2 regions of the Pelagibius sp. genome follow, and region 1 is predicted to be linked to the other one. Evidence: predicted binding sites of a transcription regulator. Region 1 holds the regulator's gene; the other holds the start of a gene.
What was found. The regulator LexA, encoded in region 1, represses DNA repair genes until DNA is damaged. The targets are predictions, from matches to a motif close to ATGTTCTANTTTGGTTC.
Positions count from the first base shown of each region.

Region 2: the regulator LexA is predicted to act here: its motif matches at 7,093-7,109, upstream of recA (recombinase RecA).

Region 1 is NZ_OZ252224.1:2,235,828-2,247,932, forward strand. Features, by position in the region: gene ACP146_RS10705 (LpxI family protein) at 1-307, shown strand, start outside; gene lpxB (lipid-A-disaccharide synthase) at 304-1,473, shown strand; gene ACP146_RS10715 (SulP family inorganic anion transporter) at 1,500-3,650, shown strand; gene ACP146_RS10720 (citrate synthase) at 3,755-5,071, opposite strand; gene gltX (glutamate--tRNA ligase) at 5,285-6,706, opposite strand; gene ACP146_RS10730 (ComEC/Rec2 family competence protein) at 6,851-9,037, shown strand; gene lexA (transcriptional repressor LexA) at 9,059-9,778, opposite strand; gene glp (gephyrin-like molybdotransferase Glp) at 9,967-11,181, opposite strand; gene moaC (cyclic pyranopterin monophosphate synthase MoaC) at 11,181-11,657, opposite strand; gene trpC (indole-3-glycerol phosphate synthase TrpC) at 11,669-12,105, opposite strand, start outside.
Region 2 is NZ_OZ252224.1:3,160,166-3,172,270, forward strand. Features, by position in the region: gene ACP146_RS15030 (NADP-dependent isocitrate dehydrogenase) at 1-641, shown strand, start outside; gene ACP146_RS15035 (peptidylprolyl isomerase) at 736-1,251, shown strand; gene ACP146_RS15040 (mechanosensitive ion channel family protein) at 1,328-2,191, shown strand; gene alaS (alanine--tRNA ligase) at 2,213-4,870, opposite strand; gene ACP146_RS15050 (invasion associated locus B family protein) at 5,153-5,812, shown strand; gene recA (recombinase RecA) at 5,912-7,006, opposite strand; gene ACP146_RS15060 (PAS domain S-box protein) at 7,231-9,609, opposite strand; gene flhB (flagellar biosynthesis protein FlhB) at 9,779-10,864, opposite strand; gene fliR (flagellar biosynthetic protein FliR) at 10,877-11,641, opposite strand; gene fliQ (flagellar biosynthesis protein FliQ) at 11,648-11,914, opposite strand; gene fliE (flagellar hook-basal body complex protein FliE) at 11,968-12,105, opposite strand, start outside.

The DNA of each region.
Region 1 (12,105 bases):
GGTCATTCAGAACGGTATCGTTCTGGGTGTCGAGGCGACGGAAGGTACGGACGCTTTGCTGGAGCGCTGCGGTCCGCTGCGGCGCGACGGGCTGGGCGGTGTTCTTGTCAAGCTGAGCAAGCCGGGCCAGGAGCGTCGGGCCGATCTTCCCACGGTCGGCGTGAAGACCGTCGAGGCTGCTGCAGCGGCCGGGCTGCGCGGCATCGCCATAGAGGCCGGCGGTACCCTGGTCGTCGATACCGATGCGGTGGCCCGCGCCGCGGACCGGGCCGGCCTGTTCCTTGTCGGCATCGACCTTTCGGTATGACTGCCACCGCAGGTCGGCATGACGGACCGCTGGTTTTCCTGATCGCCGGGGAGCCGTCGGGCGATCTGCTGGGCGGCCGCCTGATGGCGGCGCTGCGCGAAGAAACCGGCGGCGCCATCCGCTTCGCCGGCATCGGCGGCGAAGAGATGACCAAGCAGGGTCTGAAGAGCCTCTATCCGATTCACGAGTTTGCCGTGATGGGCTTTATCGAGGTCCTGCCGCATCTCCTCAAGATCATCCTGCGCATTCGGCAAACGGCCGCGGCGGTACGGTCGCTGCGCCCTGATGTGCTGGTTACCATCGACTCACCGTCCTTCACCCTGGAAGTGGCTCAGAGCCTGAAGGGCGAGGGCATACCGCTGGTGCACTATGTGGCACCCCAGGTCTGGGCCTGGAAGGCCGGGCGGGCCAAGCGTATGGCGCGTTATCTCGACCGCATCCTGGCCTTGCTTCCTTTCGAGCCGCCGCTGTTTGAAAAACACGGTCTGAAGACCCGCTTCGTCGGGCACCCGGCTGTCGAGCTTGCGCAGAGCGAAGAGGAACGTCTGGCCGACCCTCTTCCCGAGGCAGGTAAGGGGCCGCTTCTGGCGGTCCTGCCCGGCAGCCGCAAGGGCGAGGTCGGCAAGCTGATGCCGATCTTCAGGGCGACCGTTGCCGTTCTTGCCGAGCGGCATCCGGGGTTGCGGGTGGTCATACCAACGGTGGAGACGGTCGAAGCCGCTGTCCGCGAGCAGGCCGCGTCCTGGACCGTGCCGGTGGAGGTTGTGCGCGGCGCCGCGGCGAAGCACGCCGCCTTTGCCGAGGCCCAGGTCGCTCTCGCAGCGTCGGGTACTGTTGCCCTTGAACTGGCCGTCGCAGGCGTGCCCACCGTCATTGCCTATCGCCTGACCGGGATCGGCAGCCTGTTCTCCGCCAAGCTTCTAAGAGTTCCCTTTGTCAGCCTGGTGAACCTGATTGCCGGCAGGATGATACAGCCGGAATTCCTGCAGGGTGAGTGCCGGGTGGAAAATCTGATTGAGCCGGTCGACAGCCTGCTGCGTGACCCCGCAGCCCGCCGGACCCAGCGTGAAGCCTATCTCGACGTTGTCCACGTATTAAGACCTGTAGACGCCTCACCCAGCCGCTGTGCGGCACGCGAGATCATTGGTCTGCTCGCGGAGAGGTGAGCCTCAGGGTTCGTGGAGTAGGTCAGTTGTTAGTACTAGTTCGAACTGCTTTCGGGGCGTTTTTCATCGCCCTGGTCTCGGCTGTGTTTGCCATATCTTTCGCCGCTATCGTCTACACTGGCGAGTTGGCCCAGTATCTTGATCGCGGTATCGGTTTGACGTTGCTGGGCAGCTTTGTGATCGCTGTTATGGGCGCGTTCACCCTTTCTTTCCGCGGTTCTATTCTTGCCCCCCAGGATGTGCCTGCCATTTTGCTTGCAGGCGCCGCTGCGTCGTTCGTCGCGTCGGGAGAGCTTTCGGGCGAAGAACTCTTCGCCACCATAGCCTGCTTGATCGTTGTGGCCTCGCTGGCGACAGGCGCGGCTGGGTTGTTGATTGGGCAGATGAAGCTGGCCTATATCGCACGCTTTGTGCCCTACACGGTTCTCGCTGGGTTTTTGGCGGCGACGGGCCTTATGCTTTTGATTGGTGGTGTCAATGTGGCTGCGGGTTTGTCGTTTGGAGCGGACGGGGCGGCAGCATTTCTAACGCCGGACAGTCTCTTTAAGTGGGTACCTGCGCTGATAGCGGCGGTGGCGATCGTTGCAGCAACGCGTGTTTTCAGAGGCTACATCACCTTGCCCTTGGCCCTGATAGCCACAGCGGTTGGATACTATGTCCTGTTTTGGGTTTTTGGACTCTCCATGGCTGAGGCACGCGAACGGGGACTCTTGCTTGGACCCTTCCAGGAGGGAGGCTTTCTGCTGGGCGTCAACCCGGCGCTGCTGACCCAAGCTGATTGGGTCACCGTCATGTTGCAAGCGCCGGTAATCCTAACCATCGTCGCAACGGTCATGATTGGAAAGACACTCAACGCCTCAGGGTTGGAACTGGCCTTTCGGAGAGACTTTGATATTAGCCGTGAGGTCAAGGGCGTGGGCATTGCCAATATGGTGAGTGCTTGTGTTGGGGGGCTTCCGGGCTATCACAGCCTGAGCGAATCCATTCTGGCCAACAGGCTCGGTTTGATTGGACCAATTGCGGGGATCAGTAGTGCCTTTGGTTGCGCAGCGGTGCTCTTCTTGGGCGCCGGCATGATGTCTGCCCTGCCTGTCGGCCTTTTCGCGGCAGTGATCGCGTTCCTGGGTCTCGATCTGCTTTACGCATGGCTTTGGGAGGAGCGGCGGCGTCTAAGCGTGCGCGATTACACGATTGTTGTTTTGATCCCCATCGTTGCCGTCTCTTATAGCTTTCTGACAGCCATTGCGATTGGGCTGTTGATGGCATGCGTCTTCTTTGTGATCGCTTACGCCAAACTCGATTTGATCCGTTCAATTAGTAGTCTGGCCGCGAGGCGATCGTGTGTTGAGCGCCCCGACACCGAGCTGCGTGTTTTAGCAGAAGCGGGTCTTCGGGCCCAAATTGTGGAGTTGTCCGGATTTCTCTTCTTTGGATCTGCCAGCGTACTGCGCGAACGGATGCAGGCTGTCATGGACGGTAAGGGCCCGGAGGTTCGCTGGCTGGCTATCGATTTCAGGCATGTGAGCGGCATTGATGTCTCCACGCTGCGGGTCCTGCAACGTTTGGTGTCTGACGGTGCGCAGAATGAAGTGCAGCTTATCCTGTCCGGGCTTGCGCCCTCGGTGGAAGCGGCGTTACGGGAATCGATAGGCACGCGGGAAGTCGGCTTTTTCACTTCGCTCGACGAGGCTCTGGTGCATCTTGAAGATACTCTCCTGGCGCAAAATCAGGCCGATGATCGCGCAGCTGAGGAGAGTATCCGAAACCGCATGGAAGCACTGTTCACGGAGACCACGTTGGATGGATATGCCGAACAGATAAGGCTGGACGCGGGCGCGGTGCTTGTGGAAAGGGGCGCGGCTTGCAATGACATCTACCTGCTGCGTTCGGGTGAGTTGAAGGTTGCGGCGCCGTGTGGCGAAGGACAGACCGCGATTGTTGCAAAGATCCGCCCGGGATTCGTTGTCGGGGAAATGGCCTATTACTCCGGGCGCGGCAGGTCCGCCGACATTGTCGCGGATAAGCCGTCAGAGCTGCTGCGGATCAATATGGATCGCATGGAAGTCTTGGAGAGAGACAAGCCTGAGTTTGCGTCGCTGTTCCACAAGCTGATCGCACGCGATCTGGCGCGCCGTCTCAATCGGACGACAACCCTTCTGCGGGATTTCGGCGTTTGAGGGTCCGGTGAGGCACCGGCTTCGCGACGCGATAAGAAAACGCCCGGGTCAGACCCGGGCGTCTCGTATCTCAATCTCGTTTACGAGCGTAGCCATGAGCCGCTTCAGCGCTTATCGATTGGCACGTAGTCGCGCTTGGTGTGCCCGTTGTAAAGCTGGCGCGGACGGCTGATGCGCTGCTTCGGATCCTCGATCATCTCGCGCCACTGCGCGACCCAGCCGACGGTGCGCGCGAGGGCGAAAAGCACCGTGAACATGGAGGTCGGGAAGCCCATCGCCTTCAGGATGATGCCGGAATAGAAGTCGACATTGGGGAAGAGTTTCTTCTCGGCGAAGTACTCGTCCTCCAGGGCGATGCGCTCCAGCTCCATGGCGACGTCGAGCAGGGGGTCTGTAACGCCCAACTCCGCCAGCACCTCGTGGCAGGACTTCTGCATCACCTTGGCGCGGGGATCGTAGTTCTTGTAGACCCGGTGGCCGAAGCCCATGAGCCGGAAGGGATCGTCGCGGTCCTTGGCCCGCTCGATGAACTCGGGAATGCGGTCTTTGGTGCCAATCTCCTGAAGCATCTGCAGCACGGCTTCGTTGGCGCCGCCATGGGCCGGTCCCCAGAGCGATGCGATGCCCGCGGCAATGCAGGCAAACGGATTGGCGTTGCTCGAGCCCGAGATACGCACCGTCGAAGTGGAGGCGTTCTGCTCGTGGTCGGCATGCAGGATGAAGATACGGTCCATGGCGCGCGCCAGCACCGGACTGATCTTGTATTCCTCGCAGGGGACCGAGAAGATCATGTTGAGAAAGTTCTCGGCGTAGTTCAGGTCGTTGCGCGGATAAACGAAGGGCTGTCCGATCGAGAACTTGTACGCCATGGCGGCAATCGTCGGCATCTTGGCGATCAGGCGGTGGGAAGCGACCATGCGCTGATGCGGATCGCTGATGTCCGTCGAGTCATGGTAGAAAGCCGACATGGCTCCCACAACGCCGACCATGATGGCCATCGGATGGGAATCCCGGCGGAACCCCCGATAGAAGTAGTTCATCTGCTCGTGCAGCATGGTGTGGTAGGTGATCGAGCGTTCGAACTCGGTCTTCTCGTCCGCTTTCGGCAGCTCGCCGTGGAGCAGCAGATAGCAGACGTCCATGAAGTCGCTGTGTTCCGCCAGATCCTCGATCATATAGCCGCGGTGCATCAGGATGCCGACTTCGCCGTCGATATATGTGATCGCCGAATCACAGCTCGCGGTTGAAGTGAAGCCGGGGTCGTAGGTGAAGCAGCCGGTTTCGGCGTAGAGGCGGCTCACGTCAATGGCACGCGGCCCGACCGAACCGCCGAGGATCGGCAGTTCGATGCTTTTTCCTGTCGAATTGTCTGTCAGGGTGACGGTCTGCTTGGTGCTGCTGTTAGGCGTTACATCATTCATTTTACCATCCCCATGACTATCGAAGGAGCTTTCCACTTGGCCGGCAGCATAGAGAAACCGACCCTTTCAATCAATTACCGCGGTGCAGCAAAACACACCGGCGGCGCGATGCTAATATTGGTTTCCCAATGCTTGGTAAACAGGCCGCCAAGCCATTGAAACTACGGAATCTCCCGCCCTTGCGGACAGTTGTTTCCGCCAAACGCCGGGCGATCAGGTCGCCCTGGCCTGATCGGCAACCCTGGCGAGAGCCTCGTCGCGGCCCAGGATATCCATCACCTCGAAGATTCCCGGTGACGAATTCGACCCTGAGAGCGCCGCCCGCAGTGGCTGCGCAGCTTCACCAAGCTTGCAGCCCTCAGCCTCGACAAAGCCTCTTACAGCCGCCTCGATGGCGTCTTCACTCCACGAATCGAGCGTCGAAAGAGCGTCTTGCAGACGGGCAAGACGCGACCGGGCTTCGTCGTTCAGGATCTTCTCGGCCTTGGCATTCAGGGCGAGGGGCCGATCAACGACGTAGAACATAGCATTTTCCGCCAGTTCGACCAAATTCTTTGCCCGGCTGCGGAGACCCTCCATGCCACGTTCCAGCCTGACACGTTGCGTGTCGTCGAGTGGGTGGCCCAGCTTTTCCTCAATGAACGGCAGGACGGCGGCCAGCAATTCGGCCGGATCCGTCTCTCGCATATAGATGCCGTTCAGGTTACCGAGTTTTACAAAGTCGAAACGTGCCGGCGACTTTCCGACGCCATCCAGATCGAACCACTCGACGGCCTGCGCTGTGGAAATGATTTCGTCATCGCCGTGGCCCCAGCCGAGGCGAAGAAGATAGTTGCGCAGCGCGGCGGGCAGATAGCCCATATCGCGATAGGCATCGACTCCCAACGCGCCATGGCGCTTCGACAGCTTGGCGCCGTCGGCGCCGTGGATCAGCGGGATGTGCGCAAAGAGCGGGGCCTGCCAACCAAGCGCTGCATAGAGCTGCGTCTGACGAAAGGCATTGGTCAGGTGATCGTCGCCGCGCACGATGTGGGTGACGCCCATGTCGTGGTCGTCGACGACGACTGAGAGCATGTAAGTCGGTGTGCCGTCGGCGCGCAGCAGGATCATGTCGTCGAGCTGCTCGTTGCCGACTGTCACCGACCCCTGGACGAGGTCGGCGATTTCAGTTTCGCCGGACTGCGGCATCTTCAGGCGCACCACCGGTTTCACACCCTCCGGCGCCTCAGCCGGATCGCGGTCGCGCCAACGCCCGTCGTAGCGCATGGGGCGGCCTTCTGCCCGGGCGGCGGCGCGCATCTCTTCGAGCTCTTCCGGCGAGGCATAGCAGTGGTAGGCCTTGCCGTCGGCGAGGAGCTGGCGGGCGAGGGCAGCGTGATGGTCGGCGCGGGAGAACTGGAAAACGATCTCGTCGTCCCAATCCAGGCCGAGCCACCCCATGCCGTCGAGGATCGCGTCAATGGCTTCCTGGGTCGACCGCTTGCGGTCGGTGTCTTCGATGCGCAGCAGAAACTTGCCGCCGTGATGCTTGGCGAAGAGCCAGTTGAAGAGCGCCGTCCTGGCGCCACCGATGTGGAGGAAGCCCGTGGGGGAGGGCGCAAAACGGGTTACGACGGGGGCTGAGGTGGAAGTCATCTGAGGATACCGCTCCTGAAATCGATGGCGGGGTTTAGCACAGCACCAGCGGCAGTCCAATCGGTCTGAAACTCTCCTTTTGCGTGTTCGTTGGGCGCTCCTATAATCGCCAACCGTTCAGCGCGCCGGGGAAGGAGAGAGGGCTTGGAGCGCAGCGTTGATCCCGATCTTCCTTCCCGTGATGCCCAGGAAAGCTCTGCGCCGTCGCTGCATTCCGCCGGCAGCCGCTTGGCAGGCTGGTTTGCCGCGCGATTCCTCGCGGATCGGGAGCGCTGGCCGCTCTGGTTGCCGGTCTGCTTCGGTCTGGGGATCGCCCTCTATTTTGGCCTCCCGGCGGAACCCCCGCTCTGGCTCGGCGGCGCCTGCTCTCTTGCATCTCTCGTGGTCTTCATCCTGCTCGGACGCCGCTTCAAGGCGCGGTTTGCCGGTCTGGCGCTGCTCGTTTTTTGTCTCGGCTTTGCTGCTGCGCAGTTGCGCAGCGCCTGGGTCGAGGCGCCGGTTCTCGACGGGCGCTGGGGACCGGCCGCCCTGACTGCGGAGGTGTTGGCCGTGGAGCAGCGCGAGCGCGGCTGGCGGTTTCTGCTGCGCCCCCTTGTCATGGAAGGCTTAGAGCCCTCGGCGCTGCCCGCCAAGGTGAGGGTCACGGCCCTGCGGGTGGAGGGGGCGCCAAGGCCTGGAGACAGCGTCACCCTGCGCGCCCGGCTAAGGGCGCCCAGTCCGCCGAGCATGCCCGGCGCTTTTGATTTCGCCCGCCAAGCCTATTTTCAGCAACTCGGCGGTATCGGCTTTGCTCTCGGGCCGCTGCGGACGCTGCCGGAGCCCGGCCGCGAGGTTGGCAGCCGCAGTCTCACCGACCGCTGGTCCCTGTTCTGGGCCGAGGCCCGGCAGGCCATCGCTGGTCGGATCGCTGCCCTGTTGCCGGGGCAAAGTGGCGCCGTGGCCGTTGCCTTGGTCACCGGTCAACGCGGCGGTCTTGCCGAGGCGACGCGCGAGGACATGCGCGGGGCCGGTCTTGCCCATCTCCTGGCGATCTCCGGTCTGCATATGGGCCTTGTCGCCGGCCTGCTGTTCTTCAGCCTGCGGGCGGGCCTCGCGCTCATCCCCGATCTCGCCCTTTATCGGCCGATAAAGAAATGGGCGGCTGTTGGCGCCGGTCTGGGAGCCTTCATCTATCTCTGTCTGGTCGGCGGTACCATTCCGGCCCAGCGCGCCTTTCTGATGCTCTCCATCGTTCTGCTGGCGGTTCTTCTGGATCGCCGGGCGATTTCACTGCGGCTGGTGGCGCTGGCCGCGCTGGTGGTTTTGCTGCTTGCGCCCGAAAGTCTGGTCTCGGCGAGTTTTCAGATGTCTTTCGCGGCGGTCATTGCCCTTGTCAGTTTCTACGAGGCCTGGCAGCGCCGGGACTATCGAGAAACGGCAGTCGAGCGGACGGCGCTGCGGCGGCTCGGTCTCTATGTCCTAGGCGTCGCCGTCACCTCCCTTATCGCCATTCTGGCAACCAGTGCTTTTGCCGCCTTTCACTTTCAACGCCTGGCGCTTTTCGGGCTGCTGGCCAATCTGCTGGCCGTGCCGCTGACGGCCTTCGTGATCATGCCGGCAGCGGTTATCGGCATGCTGCTCATGCCCTTTGGCTTCGAAGCCATAGGCTTCGTGCCGATGGGGTGGGGGATTGATCTGCTGCTGATTCTGGCCGAAGCCGTGGCCGGGCTTCCGGCGGCCCATGTTCAGGTGCCGCCGATGCCGCTTTGGGGGCTCGCGGCCGTGGTCCTCGGCGGCCTCTGGCTCTGTCTCTGGCAGAGCCGTTGGCGGGTCTGGGGTCTCGCGGTCATGCTGCTCGGCGCGGTCTCGCCTGCGGCTTTTGCGCCTGCGGACCTGCTGGTCAGCGGGGATGGGCGTCAGGTGGCTCTGCGCGACCTGGAGGGCCGGCTTTGGGTCCCCGACCAGCGCGCCGGACGCTTCACACTCGACACCTGGCGCCGCGGCAACTATGCCCCGCAAATCGAAACCTGGCCGCACAATGGAACGGCTGCCGGAGATCTGTTGAGATGCGATCCGCTGGGGTGCCTCTATGCGGGGGCCCACGGAAAAGCCGCCGTTCTGCGCAACCCGTTGGGCGCTGCGGATGACTGTGCAGCGGTGGATGTCATGGTGAGCCTGGAGCCGCTGCGCCGGCACTCCTGTAGCGGCCCGGCCCTGGTTATCGACCGCTTTGACCTTTGGCGCCACGGCGCCCATGCCATCTGGTTGACGCCACAGGGACCCCGCGCCGCAACCGTGCGCGACGAACAGGGCAGGCGGCCCTGGTCGCCCTACCTCGGACGGCCGCGGTGAGACGGTTCTTGTTTCCCGGATTTAGTAGCGGCGCAGCAGTCCGACCAGACGGCCCTGGATGGTGACCCGCTCCGGCGGGAAGAGACGCGTTTCATAGGCCTGGTTGGCCGGTTCCAGGGCGATCGCGCCGCCCTTGCGCCTGAGACGCTTCAGGGTCGCTTCCTCGTTGTCGATCAGAGCCACGACGATGGAGCCGTTTTCCGCCGTGTCGCCGCGCTCGATGAGCACCGTGTCGCCATCCAGAATGCCGGCGTCGACCATCGAGTCCCCGTCGACCTCCAGCGCGTAGTGTTCGCCGCTGCCGATCATCGCGGAGGGCACATCCACATGGTTGGAATAGTCTCTCAGGGCTTCGATGGGCGTACCCGCTGCGATCCGCCCGTAGAGCGGCAACTGCATGGCTTCGGAATCGTTGGCCGCCTGGGCGCCGGGCAGCGACCCGGTGAAGTTGCCCTGGATGACCTTCGGTGCGAAACCCGGATTGATGCCGCTCAGCGGTGCCGGTTCTTCACCCTTCGACCCCAGATCGTCGGGCAGCCGCATGACTTCAACGGCCCGGGCGCGGTGGGGCAGGCGCTTGATAAAGCCGCGTTCTTCGAGGCCGGTGATGAGCCGGTGGATACCGGACTTCGATTTCAGCGCAAGAGCGTCCTTCATCTCGTCGAAAGACGGCGAAACGCCATGGCGCTGAAGGTGGCCATGAATAAATGTGAGAAGTTCGTGCTGCTTTTTCGTGAGCATCTGCTGACTGGACCCCCAGGGTATCGACGGCGGCGGTTCGGATGACACAAGATATGGAACAAAACCAAAACCTAGGCACATGTTCTAGTTTGGTTCTTATTTCCCGTCAAGGAATTTGTCCACAGTGCTACCTATGGGATGGCAATCATCATCCAGGGTTGCAATGGGGAAGGAGATCCTGGCCGGCTTCAGAGGCCTGCTGCGAGGTCCCGCAGTTCCAGAACCGACACGGCAGTGCCCTTCTGTGCCGCTTCGGCGTGTGGTGGCCGGAGGATAAGGCCATCGGCGGCGGCCAGCATCGCCAGCATCGACGAATCCTGGCGGCCATAGGGCGTCGCAGTCTTCCGCCCGCCCGCGTCCAGAGACACCCGGGCCCGCAGATAGTCCTGACGCCGGTCGTTGGCCGGCAGATCGGCGCCCAGGATCATCGGCGTCAGCGGGTGTGCCGGGCCGTTCAGACCGCGCATGCGGTTCAAGGCGGGGCGGGCGAAGAGCAGGGCGCAGACCAGGGCCGAAACCGGATTGCCGGGCAGGCCCAGCATGGGCGTTTCGCCGAGGCGCCCGAACATCAGCGGTTTGCCCGGCCGCATGGCGATCTTCCAGAAGTCCAGTTCCAGGCCCTGTCGCTCAAGCGTGCTCTGCACGAGGTCGTGCTCGCCGACCGAGGCGCCGCCTGCGGTCAGCAGCAGGTCCGCGCCCCTGGCCCCTGCCGCCAGGGCGCCGAGCTGCTCGCTGCGGTCCGGCGCGATGCCCAGTTGGATCGGCTCGCCGCCACAGGCACGCACGAAGGCGGCCAGCGCCGGCCCGTTGGAACTGAGGATCTGGCTGGGGCCGAGCGGATCGCCGGGCATCACCACCTCATCGCCGGTGGCCAGGATCGCGACCCGCGGCCGCCGGTGCACCTGAACCCAGGGGTGGTTCATCGCGGCGATCAGCCCGATATCGCGGGCGGTCAGCAGGCGCCCGGCGACGGGCCCGGAGTCGCCTTCTGCGAAATCAAGGCCCGCCGGTCGCACGTAGTGTCCGACGGGGCTGCTTTCCTTCACCGTCACCTGGCTGTCCGAAGCCTCGGTATCCTCCTGAATGACGATGGCATCGGCACCCTCCGGCAAGGGTGCGCCGGTGAAGATGCGCACGGCCTCGCCCGCGCCGACACGGCCATCGAAAAGACCGCCGGCCGGCACTCTGCCGATAACCCTGAGGTCGGCGGGCACGGCCGCCACGTCCTCGGCCCGCACCGCATAGCCGTCCATGGCCGAGACGGCATGGGGCGGCTGTGTGACCCGGGCGGTGATGTCCTTGGCCAGGACCCGCCCGAAGGCTTCGCTGAGCGCGACCGTCTCACTGGGCAGAGCCGTGAAGTGATCCAGTATCCGGGTGAGCGCCTCTTCAACTGATATCATCAAGGAGCCTCATAGAGGCCGGATTTACCGCCTTCTTTGCGAAGCAGGCGAATATCGCTGATCTGCATGCCCCGGTCGGCCGCCTTGCACATGTCATAGACCGTCAGGGCGGCGACGCTGACTGCCGTCAGGGCCTCCATCTCGACCCCGGTGCGGCCCTTCAGTTTGCAGCGGGCGGTGATGTCGACGGCCGAGCGCGCTTCGTCGAGCGTCAACTCCAGGCTCACCGAGGTAAGGGCAAGCGGGTGGCAGAGGGGGATCAGGTCCGGCGTCTTCTTGGCCCCCATGATGCCGGCGAGGCGCGCCACGGAAAGCACGTCGCCCTTTTTCACGCCGCCGTCGCGGATAAGCGCCAGGGTTTCAGGCTGCATGATCACCGAACCTTTGGCGACGGCAATACGCTCGCTGATGTCCTTATCGGAGACATCGACCATTACCGCCTTACCCTCGGCATCGAAATGGGTGAAACCAGCCATGTTACTTACCCTCAGGCGCTGCCGCTGGCGGCTTCGCGCGGCGCATTGTCATGGGCTTGGACAAGCGCCCGGGTGGCCGCCGTCACATCGCTTTGGCGCATCAGCGACTCGCCGATCAGAAAGGCGCGGGCGCCGACCGCGGCCATGCGCGCCAGGTCGGCCGGTTCGTAAAGCCCGCTCTCCGACACCAGCAGGCGCCCTTCCGGCAGGCTTGCGGCCAGAGCTTCCGTGGTCGCGAGGTCGACGCTGAGGGTCTTCAGATTGCGGTTGTTGATACCGATCAGCGGCGAGCGCAGCCTCAGGGCGCGCTCCAGTTCCGCACCGTCATGCACCTCGATCAGAACGTCCATGCCAAGGTCCAGGGCCATCGTCTCCAGTTCTTCGGCCTGCGCATCGTCGAGGGCGGCCATGATCAGCAGGATACAATCCGCACCCAGGGCACGGGACT
Region 2 (12,105 bases), 920 kb from region 1:
CCCGTGCCTGCCTGAACTACGGCCTGAACCTCGGCTGGCCGGTCTATCTCTCCACCAAGAACACCATCCTCAAGGTCTATGACGGGCGCTTCAAGGACATCTTTCAGGAGACCTTCGACAAGGAGTTCAAGGAGGCCTTCGACGCCAAGGGCATCCACTATGAGCACCGCCTGATCGACGATATGGTGGCCGCCGCCATGAAATGGTCCGGCGGCTACGTTTGGGCCTGCAAGAACTACGACGGCGACGTGCAGTCGGACACCGTGGCTCAGGGCTTCGGATCACTCGGCCTCATGACCTCTGTGCTGATGACCCCGGACGGCAAGACCATCGAGGCCGAGGCCGCCCACGGCACGGTGACCCGTCACTATCGCCTGCATCAGCAAGGCAAGCCGACCTCGACCAATCCCATCGCCTCGATCTTTGCCTGGACCCGCGGCCTGCATTTCCGCGGCGTCTTCGACGAGACGCCGGATGTGGTGAAATTCGCCGGCGATCTGGAAAAGGTCTGCATCGACACGGTCGAATCCGGCTTCATGACAAAGGACCTGGCCTTGCTGATCGCCCCGGATCAGAAGTGGCTGACCACCGACGAATTCATGGACAAGCTGGACGAAAACCTGCAAAAGGCCATGGGTTAAGCCCACCCGCCCCGCAGAATTCTGGGCCCGGTAAACTTCTGGAGCGCTCCCCGTGAAGACACTCCTCTCACTTCTCGCAATCGGATTTCTCGTTATGACCACTTCCATCGATGAGGCAGCAGCCGCCCCGGACCCGGAGAACGTCCTGGTCATGGAGTTGAAGGACGGTATCGTCCGCATTGAGATGCTGCCCGACCTCGCCCCCCAGCACGTCGAGCAGATCAAGAAGCTGACCCGCGACGGCTTCTACGACGGCATCGTCTTCCACCGGGTGATGGAGGGCTTCATGGCGCAGACCGGTGATCCCACAGGCACCGGGCGCGGCGGCTCCGACCTGCCCGACCTGCCCGCCGAGTTCTCCGCCGAGCCCTTCGAGCGCGGTGTCGTCGGCATGGCCCGCTCGCAGAGCCCCAACAGCGCCAACAGCCAGTTCTTCATCACCTTTGCCCCCGCCCGTTTTCTGGACAAGCAGTACACGGTCTGGGGCCGCGTGATCGAGGGGATGGAGTTCGTCGACATGATCAAAAAGGCGCCGCGCAGCGACCAGAGCGGCACCGTGCGTGATCCCGACAAGATCATCACGCTGCGGATCGCCGCCGACGTCGACTAGCCGACCGGCAAGGCTGCGGGCTCTGTTCATCGCAACAGCGGCCCGGCCTTGTCCCAAGACATCGACGTTCCCGGCTATGGAACTGAGCGGTACACAGTTGGAGCAGTTGGAGAGGCTGGGCGACCTGCTGATCGGCTATGGCGTGGACCTGGTCGCCGGCATCGTCATCCTCAGCCTCGGCTGGCTGTTTGCGGGCTGGGCCCGGCGCGCCGTGCTGCGGCTGCTCGACCGCACCCCGAGGATGGATCGCACCCTGCGCCCGGTGATTGCCAGCATCGTGCGCTACGTCATCCTGATCCTGGTGGTCGTCGCGGTACTGGCGCAGTTCGGCGTACAGACGACCAGCATCATCGCCATTCTGGGCGCCGCCGGCATTGCGGTGGGCCTGGCCCTGCAGGGAACGCTCCAGAACATCGCCGCCGGCATGATGCTCCTGTTCCTGCGGCCGTTCCAGGTCGGCGACTACATCGATGCCGAGGGTCTGGCCGGAACCGTCGAGGAGATCGGCCTTTTCGTCACCCAGTTGACCACTTTCGACGGCCTATACCGTTCGGTGCCGAACGCCCGGCTTTGGAATGCGGCCATCGTAAACTACAGCCGCCTGCCCACCCGGCGTCTGGATCTGCAGGTCGGCATCAGCTACGACGACGATGTGGCCAAAGCGCAGGCGCTGCTGCTCGGCATCTTGCAGCGCGACATCAGGATCAAAGACGATCCGGCCCCACAGGTGCTGGTAACGGACCTGGCCGACAGTGCGGTCGTTTTGAACCTGCGCTGCTGGTGCGGCAAGGACGACTATTGGGATCTGCTGTTCGACCTCACCAAGACAGTGAAGCTCGAACTCGATGAAAACGGATTCAGCATTCCCTTCCCGCAGCGGGAAGTTCATGTCGTCAGCAATGCTGCCGATGCGCCCGAGACGGGCAAAGCACGCGACTAACCAGCCGCTTCGCCCTGACCCCTAACCGGCGGCGAGCGCCGCCTCAATGGCCGACACGGCCTTTGCCGCCGAAGCGCCGTCCGGGCCGCCGGCCTGGGCCATGTCAGGCCGCCCGCCGCCACCCTTGCCGCCCAGCGCCTGCGAGCCGACCTTTACCAGATCGAGCGCCGAAGCCTTGCCGGTTGCGTCTTCGGTGACGCCCACCACCAAGGAGGCCTTGCCCTCGTTGACCGCCACCAGGACGACCACGCCGCTGCCGATCTGCTTTTTCAGATCATCCGCCATCGGTTTCAGCTCGCGCGGCGGAATGTCCTCCAGAACCCGGGCCGCGAACTTCAGGCCCGCAACTTCGCGGGTATCGTCGGAGGCCGCGCCGCTGCCGCCGGTCGCCAGTTTGCGCCGCAGATCGCCGACTTCGCGGTCAAGACGTTTGCGCTCTTCCAGCAGGGCGGCGATACGGTCGGGCAGATCCTCCGGCGTCGTTTTCATCAACGCGGCAGCCTCGGTCAGGGCGCTGCCCTGCTGAGCCACATGACCGCCCGCCGCCTCGCCGGCCACCGCCTCGATACGGCGCACGCCGGAGGCCAGCGCAGCCTCCCCGGTGATCTTGAAGAAACCGATGTCGCCGGTACGCCTGACGTGGGTGCCGCCGCAGAGCTCGGTCGAGAACTGCCGTCCGCCCTTCACCGGATCTTCGCCGCCCATGGAAAGCACCCGCACCTCGTCGCCGTACTTTTCGCCGAAGAGCGCCAGCGCGCCCTCTTCAATGGCCTCATCGGGCGTCATGAAGCGGGTCTCCACTGCCGCGTTGGCGCGGATCCGGCGGTTCACCTCGGCCTCGACCACCGCTATGTCTTCCGCCGTCAGCGGCTTGGGATGGCTGATATCGAAACGCAGGCGATCCTCCGCGACCAGGGAGCCTTTCTGGGTCACATGCTCGCCCAGACGCCGCCGCAGAGCCTCGTTCAAAAGATGAGTGGCGGAGTGATGGGCGCGCAGCGCCGTGCGGCGGCGGCCGTCGACCCTCAGTTCGACCGCATCGCCGACCTTAAGGGTGCCGTGCGCCATCTTGCCTTGGTGAACGTAGAGGTCGCCGAGCTTCTTCTGCGTATCCCCAACCTGAAGTTCGCCGCCCTCGGCACTGAAGATCGCGCCTTTGTCCCCTTCCTGACCGCCGGATTCGCCGTAGAACGGCGTCTGGTTCACCAGCAGTTGGACGTCCTGACCGGCCGAAACCTCGGATACCTCCGCGCCGTCGACCAGCAGAGCGGTGATCTGCCCTTCCGCCGTCTCGGTGCCGTAGCCCAGAAACTCCGTCGCCCCCAGGCGGTCACGCAGCTCGAACCACAGGGTTTCGGTGGCCGCGTCGCCGGAACCGGCCCAGGCCTTGCGGGCCGCGGCGCGCTGACGCTCCATCGCTACATCGAAACCCTCGGTATCGACGCTACGGCCCTGGCCGCGCAGGATGTCCTGGGTCAAGTCCAGCGGAAAACCGTAGGTGTCGTAGAGTTTGAAGGCGACCTCTCCGGCAAGAGCCTCGCTGCCGCCCAGTTTGTCGGTCTCTTCCTCCAGCAACTTCAGGCCGCGGTCCAGGGTGTCCTTGAAGCGGGTTTCCTCCAGCTTCAGGGTCTCGGTGATCAGCGCGTCGGCCCGGGTGAGTTCCGGAAAGGCCACCCCCATCATCGATACCAAGGAGGGCACGAGACGCCAGACCAAGGGGTCCTTGCAGCCCAGCTTGTGGGCATGGCGCATCCCGCGGCGCATGATACGCCGCAGAACATAGCCGCGCCCCTCGTTCGACGGCAGCACGCCGTCGGCGATCAGGAAGGCGCTGGCCCGCAGGTGGTCGGCGATCACCCGATGCGAGACGGCATGCTCGCCATCGGCGGCCTGGCCGGAATGCTCCGCCGAAGCCTCGATGATCGCGCGCAGCAAGTCTGTGTCGTAGTTGTCGTGCTTGCCCTGCAGGACGGCGGCAATTCGCTCCAGCCCCATGCCGGTGTCGATGGAGGGCTTCGGCAGATCGTTGCGGGTCGCCGCATCGATCTGCTCGTACTGCATGAAGACGAGGTTCCAGATCTCGACGAAGCGGTCGCCGTCTTCGTCGGGACTGCCCGGCGGCCCGCCGGGGATATGATCGCCGTGATCGAAAAAGATCTCGGAACAGGGGCCGCAGGGACCGGTATCGCCCATGGCCCAGAAATTGTCGGAGGTCGAAATGCGGATGATGCGTTCGTCCGGCAGCCCGGCGATCTTCTTCCAAAGCGCTGCCGCATCGTCGTCTTCGGAATAGACCGTGACCAGCAGCTTCCCCGGCGGCAGACCGAACTCCTTCGTCACCAGGTTCCAGGCCAGTTCAATAGCCAGATCCTTGAAATAGTCGCCGAAGGAAAAGTTCCCCAACATCTCGAAGAAGGTGTGGTGACGCGAGGTGTACCCGACGTTTTCAAGGTCGTTGTGCTTACCGCCGGCCCGCAGGCACTTCTGGGAGGTGACCGCCCGGTTGTAGGGACGGGTCTCGTTACCGGTGAAAACGTTCTTGAACTGCACCATCCCTGCCGCGGTGAAAAGCAGCGTCGGATCGTTGTGGGGAACCAGCGAGGACGAGTCGACGATCTCGTGCCCATTGCGCCCGAAGTAGTCCAGAAACGCGGTCCGAATTTCGTTGCCAGTTGTCATGATCTATATTTATTGGCCAGCGGCTTGCGCCTCAAGTTGGAATTGTTCCAGAAAGCGTCGGGCGCAAGCCTTGCCGCCGTTCCGAAGCAGGGGGTTGTAGCGCGCCCCTCCGGGCCTGTCCACCGAAAGCCAGGGCGTCGAATCGGGTCCGGAGGCCTGGGCCCGGAGCCTCGACCCAGGCTTTGCCCTGGCATTTTCCCCCCCTTCCGACTATGTGAAGGGGAACTTTGCCGGCCAAAGACCGCGTCGGCGCATTCGATCTGCAGGAGACAGGCTCCCCTTATGGCATTGCAAGCAGCAGCTTCAAACGACAGCACCAAAGGCCGCGACATGGGCGACCGTAGCGAGACCACCCACCAGACCCCGCCCGCGCGCGGGGGAAATCTCGGCTTTCTTTTCGCCCTCGGCATTCTGGCGGCTCTGGCGGGCAGCCCGACGGAGAGCCTGGCCCAGAACCAGGCACCCAACCAGGCTCCGGTCGTCAATCCCCGGCCGACGCTGCAGCCGACCGGCGAGAAGATCGGCGATTGGGACCTGGTCTGCACCGTCCCCAACGCCGCAACCGCCGGGACCCAACCGGAGGCCTGCTTCATCACCCAGCAGTTCCTGGAGCCGAACTCCGGCCAGCCGATCCTGAAAATCACCATCGGCTACTTCGGCAACAACCGGAGTACGGCAGGGGCCGTGATCGCCATGCCCCTCGGTATCCCTTTGTCTCGTGGTGTACAGATCGGCGTTGACGGACGGCCGGTATCGACGGTGCCGTTTCAGTTTTGCCGGCGCGACGGTTGCCAGGCGTTTGTGGAGATGAACGACACCATCGTGAACGCCTTCAAGGCAGGAAACCAGGGCGCCACCACGGTCCGGTCGGGTGAGAACGAAACCATCAACATGCCCTTCTCGCTCAGCGGCTTTACCGCAGGCTTTGCCCGGATCAAATAGCAGAACCGGTCAAACAAAGGACGAAACGCGAAAGCGGGCCCCTCAAGAAGGGCCCGCTTTTTGTTTGTCTGGGTCCGCGTACTCTCTTGGGCCCGGGCTTCAGGAAGAGGCTGCGCCCTCCTCGCCGGCTTCCCCATCGCCACTCTCCGGAACGCCTTCCAGCATCGCGGCGGAAACGAGACCGGCATTCTCGCGAACCTTGTGCTCAATCTGGGCCGCAATCTCCGGATTCTCTTTCAGGAAGGTCTTGGCGTTCTCCCGGCCCTGGCCGATACGCTGTCCCTGACAGGAAAACCAGGCGCCGGCCTTATCGACGATACCGGCCTGGACGCCAAGGTCGAGAAGCTCCCCGGTCTTGGAGATTCCCTCACCGTAGGTAATGTCGAACTCCACGACCCGAAACGGCGGCGCCATCTTGTTCTTCACCACCTTGACCCTCGTCTGGTTGCCGACCACCAGATCCTTGTCCTTGATCGCCCCAATGCGCCGGATATCAAGACGCACGGAGGAATAGAACTTCAGCGCATGGCCGCCGGTGGTGGTCTCCGGGTTGCCGAACATAACGCCGATCTTCATACGGATCTGGTTGATGAAGATTACCAGGGTCTGAGACTTGGAAATCGAGCTGGTCAGTTTGCGCAAAGCCTGGCTCATCAGCCGCGCCTGCAGCCCTGGGAGCGAATCGCCCATGTCGCCTTCCAACTCGGCCCGGGGCACCAAAGCCGCCACCGAGTCGACGACGAGAACGTCGACCGCGCCGGAACGCACGAGGGTGTCGGCAATCTCCAGCGCCTGCTCGCCGGCGTCCGGCTGAGACACCAGCAGTTCCTCGACGTTCACACCGAGTTTCGCGGCGTAGACCGGATCCATCGCATGCTCTGCATCGATAAAAGCGCAGGTCCCGCCGGTTTTCTGCGCTTCGGCCACCACATGCAGCGCTAGGGTGGTTTTGCCGGAGCTCTCCGGCCCATAAATCTCGACAACCCGGCCGCGCGGCAGGCCGCCGATGCCCAAACCGATATCGAGGCCCAGCGATCCCGTCGAAACCACCTCGGTTTCCACGACATCGTTCTCGCCCAGCCGCATGATCGAACCCTTACCGAAGGCCCGCTCAATCTGGCCGAGCGCTGAATCCAAGGCTTTTTTCTTATCCACCGAGCCTGTCTCCACCACCCGCAAAGCGCTGTTCACCATGATTTTGATCCTTATCACATAGGGTTCGGGCAACTGCAATGCGCCATTGTGTACCAACTTTGTTCTTTTTTGCCAAGCGGAAACAGGATCAAAATGAGAACATTCCGAAAATCTTAGGACAAATATGCCTAAATTTCTAGATATCGGTATCGCCCTGGAACAGGCGCCTTAGCGACGAAGGCAAAGCGCTCGGTGCGTCCCCAGCCAGCGCTTTCGCGCGGGCACTATTCGCCGAGAACTTCCTTCACCTTGCCGGCGAGCTGCTTGAGGCTGAAGGGTTTGGGCAGGAAGTGAATGCCGGCGTCCTCGTCCAGACGCTTGCGGAAGCTGTCTTCGGCATAGCCTGATATGAAGATCACCTTCAGATCCGGACGCTGCGCGCGCACCTCTTTCACCAGGCTGGGCCCGTCCAGGCGCGGCATCACCACGTCGGTGACCAGCAGGTCGATCGGCTCCTGCTCGCCGTTGAGCATCTCCAACGCCGTCTCGCCGGAGTTCGCTTCCAGGACATTGTAGCCCTTGTTGCGCAGCGCCCGGGCGCTGAAGGCGCGGACTGCGTCCTCGTCCTCGACCAGCATCAGCGTGCCGGCGCCGGTGAGGTCACGCCGGTCCTGGGCCTCGGCATCGGCGATGCTCTCGACCACGTCCTCTTCGGCCGCCTGCGGCAGAAAGATGGAAAACACCGTGCCGTGATCCAGGTTGCTCTCAACGAAAACATAGCCGCCGGTCTGCTTGACGATGCCATAGACCGTCGAAAGCCCCAGCCCGGTGCCCGCCCCCACCTCTTTGGTGGAAAAGAAGGGATCGAAGATCCGGTCCAGAATGTCCGCGGGGATGCCACTGCCGTTGTCTTCCACCTCGATCAAGGCGTAGCTGCCCGGCGGCATCGTCTCGTCCTTGGACTTGCGTTCCTTTTCCACCTGCACACTGGCGGTGCGGATGGTCAGCACGCCACCGCCCTGCATTGCGTCGCGGGCGTTCACGGCCAGGTTGATGATCACCTGCTCCAGTTGGCCCTGATCGGCTTTGATCATGCCCAGATCGCGGCCGTGATTCATCTTCAGCTCGATGTTCTCACCGATCAGGCGGCGCAGAAGATGTGAAAGTTCGGCCAGAATATCGGTGATGTTGAGCAGGCGCGGCTGCAGTGTCTGCTGTCGCGAGAAGGCCAGGAGCTGGCGCACCAGGTTGGCGGCCCGGTTGGCGTTCTGCTTGACCTGCATGATATCCGCAAAAGACTGGTCGCCGGGCCGGTGGCGCAGCAGCAGCAGGTCGGAAAAGCCGATCATCGCGGTCAGCAGGTTGTTGAAGTCATGGGCAATGCCGCCCGCCAGTTGGCCCACCGCCTGCATCTTCTGGGACTGGGCGAATTGCTGCTCCAGGTTCTTCTGCTCGGTACTGTCGATGAAATGCACCACAAAGCCGGCAAGGGATCCGTCCGCCCCCTGGGTGCGATTGACGTAGAGCGTGCAGACCTGCCCCTCCCCGCCCGCCAGTTTGGCTTCAAGCGGGGCGGCGGGGCCGGCCTCGACGCCGCTGTCACCGGGCTGCAGAACCTGACGCAGCGGCGCGACATCGTCTTGCGACAAAAGGTCGAAGACCGAAACCGCGCGAACCTCTTGCGCGGGCTTGCCGATCAGCCGGCTGAATGCCTCGTTACACTCCTGAACCATCCCCTTCGGGTCGATCAGCAGAATGCCCGCCGGCGCCTTGGCAAAGAGCTGTTCGAAACGCTGTTCCGACTCCTCCAAGGCCGTTGCCATAGCGGCCTCGCGGGATAGGTCACGAACCACGGAGCGGGTGCGCGCCACCGCGCCAATCTCATCCAGGACGACGTCCTGGCGGATCGACGCCCGAAAACCCTCACCCTTGGCGCCCTTCAAGCGCACCTCGCCCTGAGACCTTTCCTGATCGCCGAAGGGGTCGAAAGCGCAGGTCCCCTCGGGCAGGGCATCCTGCACAACGTCATGCAGTCTGGTCCGGCCCTGCTCGAGATCGTTCTGGGCCAGCCCGAGCCACTCGCAGAGCGTATGGTTGGCAAAGAGAAAGCGTCCTTCCGCGTCGCAGGAGTAAAAGCCGACGGGCGCGTTCTCCAACAGATCGACGAAGCGCTCCTGCTCCTCGCGCATGATCTGCTCCATCTGGCGGCGCGGAGTAATGTCGTCGACCACCCAATAGACACAGCCGGGATGATCGGCCAGGGGATAGGCGGCAACAAAGCGCCAGTCATATCCCTCAGCCGGCGCACGGCCGCCAGCGGTGGCGATGGCGCTGCCCGAAGGCACGCGGATCTCAACCGAACCGGCAACTCCCTCGCGAGCCTGCTCGGCGAGTTGGCGGAGCTGTCCGGAAGCCTCCACATCTCCCTGAACCTGTTCCGCCAACATCTCGGGGATCGACCGTGCATCACCGGCGAAGAAAGCCTCCAGGGCCGGGTTGGCGAGCAGGATGCGGCCCTTTCCGGAGACCACCTGCCAGGGCTTCGGGACCGCGGCAAAGACCGCCCGGCAGAGGCTGTGGCGCTGAAACCAGTAGCGGGCCGCGGCGGCACCCGCCAGCGCCCCTGCGAGCCCCCCCAGGGCAAAGCACAGCAGTTCCAGCACTAGCGAGGCTCCCAAGGCGGGCAACGACGGCCCGAAGCGGCCGGGGCGGGCATAGACAGGTATCCTTGGATCATCCGGGCGATCCTAACGTCGAATGGTTAACCAAGATTAACCAAAGCAAGGAGATTGACAACAGAGCTGGGATTTCAGGCGAACTGGGGTCGGTACCCTAGCGCCGTTTGCGGCCCGGCATGTTGCGTCGCAGGTTCATCACGAAGCTGATGATCTCCGCCACCGCCTTGTAGTGCTCCGGCGGTATTTCCTGATCGATCTCCACAGCGGCATGGAGTGCCCGGGCAACCGGCGGGTTCTCCACCACGGTGATGTCGTACTCCTCCGCGATTTCACGAATCCGGAAGGCGATGTTGTCGACACCCTTGGCCAGCAGCTTCGGCGCCGCCATGGTGGCCTGATCGTATTTCAGGGCGACGGCATAGTGGGTCGGGTTGGTGATCACGACGTCGGCTTCGGGCACCGCCGCCATCATCCGCTTGCGGGCCCGCTCCGCGCGGATCTGGCGCAGGCGGCCCTTGATCATCGGATCGCCTTCGGTCTGCTTGTTCTCGTCCTTGATCTGCTGCTTGGTCATGCGCAGCTCTTTGTGGTGCTGGTAGCGCTGATAGAGAATGTCGATCAGGGTGATGATGCTCATCACCGAGAGAACCCCGATGATGACCTTCACCGCTTCCCAGCGGACCAAAGCCAGCACCGCCTCGACGCTCATGCTGGGCATGTCGAGAACCATGTAGCGGTCCGGCCAGATTATGACGGCGACGACGGTGGCCACGATCGCCAGTTTCAACAGACCCTTCGCAAAGTCGGCCAGGGCCCGGCTCGAAAACATCTTCTTGAAGCCGCGCTTGAACCCGATATTGGAGAGCTTCGGCTTGATCTGTTCGTTAGTGACGATGATGCCGTTCTGGATGGTGCCGGCAAGCAGACCGGCCAGCAGAATGATCGCCAGGGGAATGGCGGAGACTTTGAGAATATCCACCGCCGTCCCGATCAGCATCTGCTGGAGCATACCGTTGTCCAGCGAAAGCAGATGCGGCTGCTCGACGAAAGGCACCATCAGCCCGCCGAAGTCGGACATCAGGGATTCGGAAAAGATACCGACGAGAATGGCCAGTGCCAGGATCATGAACCAGTGGGAGACTTCCTGAGAGCGGGCGACCTGCCCCTTCTCGCGCGCATCCGAGAGGCGCTTTGATGTCGGTTCTTCTGTTTTTTGTGAGTCGTCGTCTTCACCCGCCATCGTCCAGGCTCCTCACAGAGGACCGACGAAGGGCAGCATGACGTCCTGAAAGCCCGAGATGAACCAGCCCATGATGGCCGGCAGTGCAATCATCAAAACCGCGAGGCCGATCAGGATCTGCAGCGGAATGGCAATAAAGAAGACCTGCATCTGCGGCATCAGCCGCGCCAGCAGGCCGAGCCCGAGGTTGAAGATCAGACCGATCGCAATGAAGGGCGAAGCAATCTGGAAACCGAGCAGAAAGGCCTTGGCCACCACCCGGGTGATCATCTGCGACAGATCCCCCGTCAACAGGGGCTGCCCGGGCACGAAAAGCTGATAGCTGTCGATCACGCCGCGCAAAAGCAGGTGGTGCAGATCGAGCACCAGAATGATCAGAAGCGCCAGGGTCGAGAGGAAAGAGCCGGCGATAGAGCCCTGCTGCGCGGCCGTCGGATCGCTGGTCAGGGCGTTGGCCAGGCCGGTCACCGTGGCGATCATCATGCCGCCGATGGAAAGCGCAGACATCAGGATGCGCGCCAGAGAACCCAGGAAAAGCCCGATGAAGGCCTCGCCAAAGATCAGCAGTATCAGAGCCATCGGGCTGGCCGGCAGAGCCGGCAGGGAGGGCGCAACCGCCGGGTGGATCACCAGGGAAACCATGAGGGCGAGCAGCAAGCGGACACGCGAGGAGATGTAGCTTTCGCCGAAACCCGGCATCAGCATGAGGGCCGTGCCCATGCGTACGAAAATCAGCAGCAGGGCGAAAATCTGAGCGGGAAGCAGCTCGGCAAGCATGACCCGCTACCCGAGGGCGATCATGCGGTCGAAAAGCGTCTGTGAGAAAGACGTCAGGCTGGTCAGCATGAACGGCAACAGCATCATCACCCCGACGAAAATGACGATGATCTTGGGAACAAAGGTCAGAGTCATTTCCTGGATCGAGGTCAGCGCCTGGAAAAGGGCGATCGCCAAGCCGACGGCCAGCGCCATCAGCATAACGGGAGCACCGACCTTGAGCATCACATAGATCGTCTCGCGGCCGATCTCAATGGCTTCCGTGCCGTTCAAGAGATCTGCTCCCAACTCTCAAAAAAACGTCCAACCCCCGTCATTGCGCGCCTCTAGATCGGCATGCGCAGGATTTCCTGGTAGGCCTGCACGACCCTGTCGCGCAGCGTTACCACCGTCTGCAGGGTCATCTCCGCGTTGGACACCGCCATCACTACTTCGGTCATATCGGCCGTACCGGCGGCAGCCTT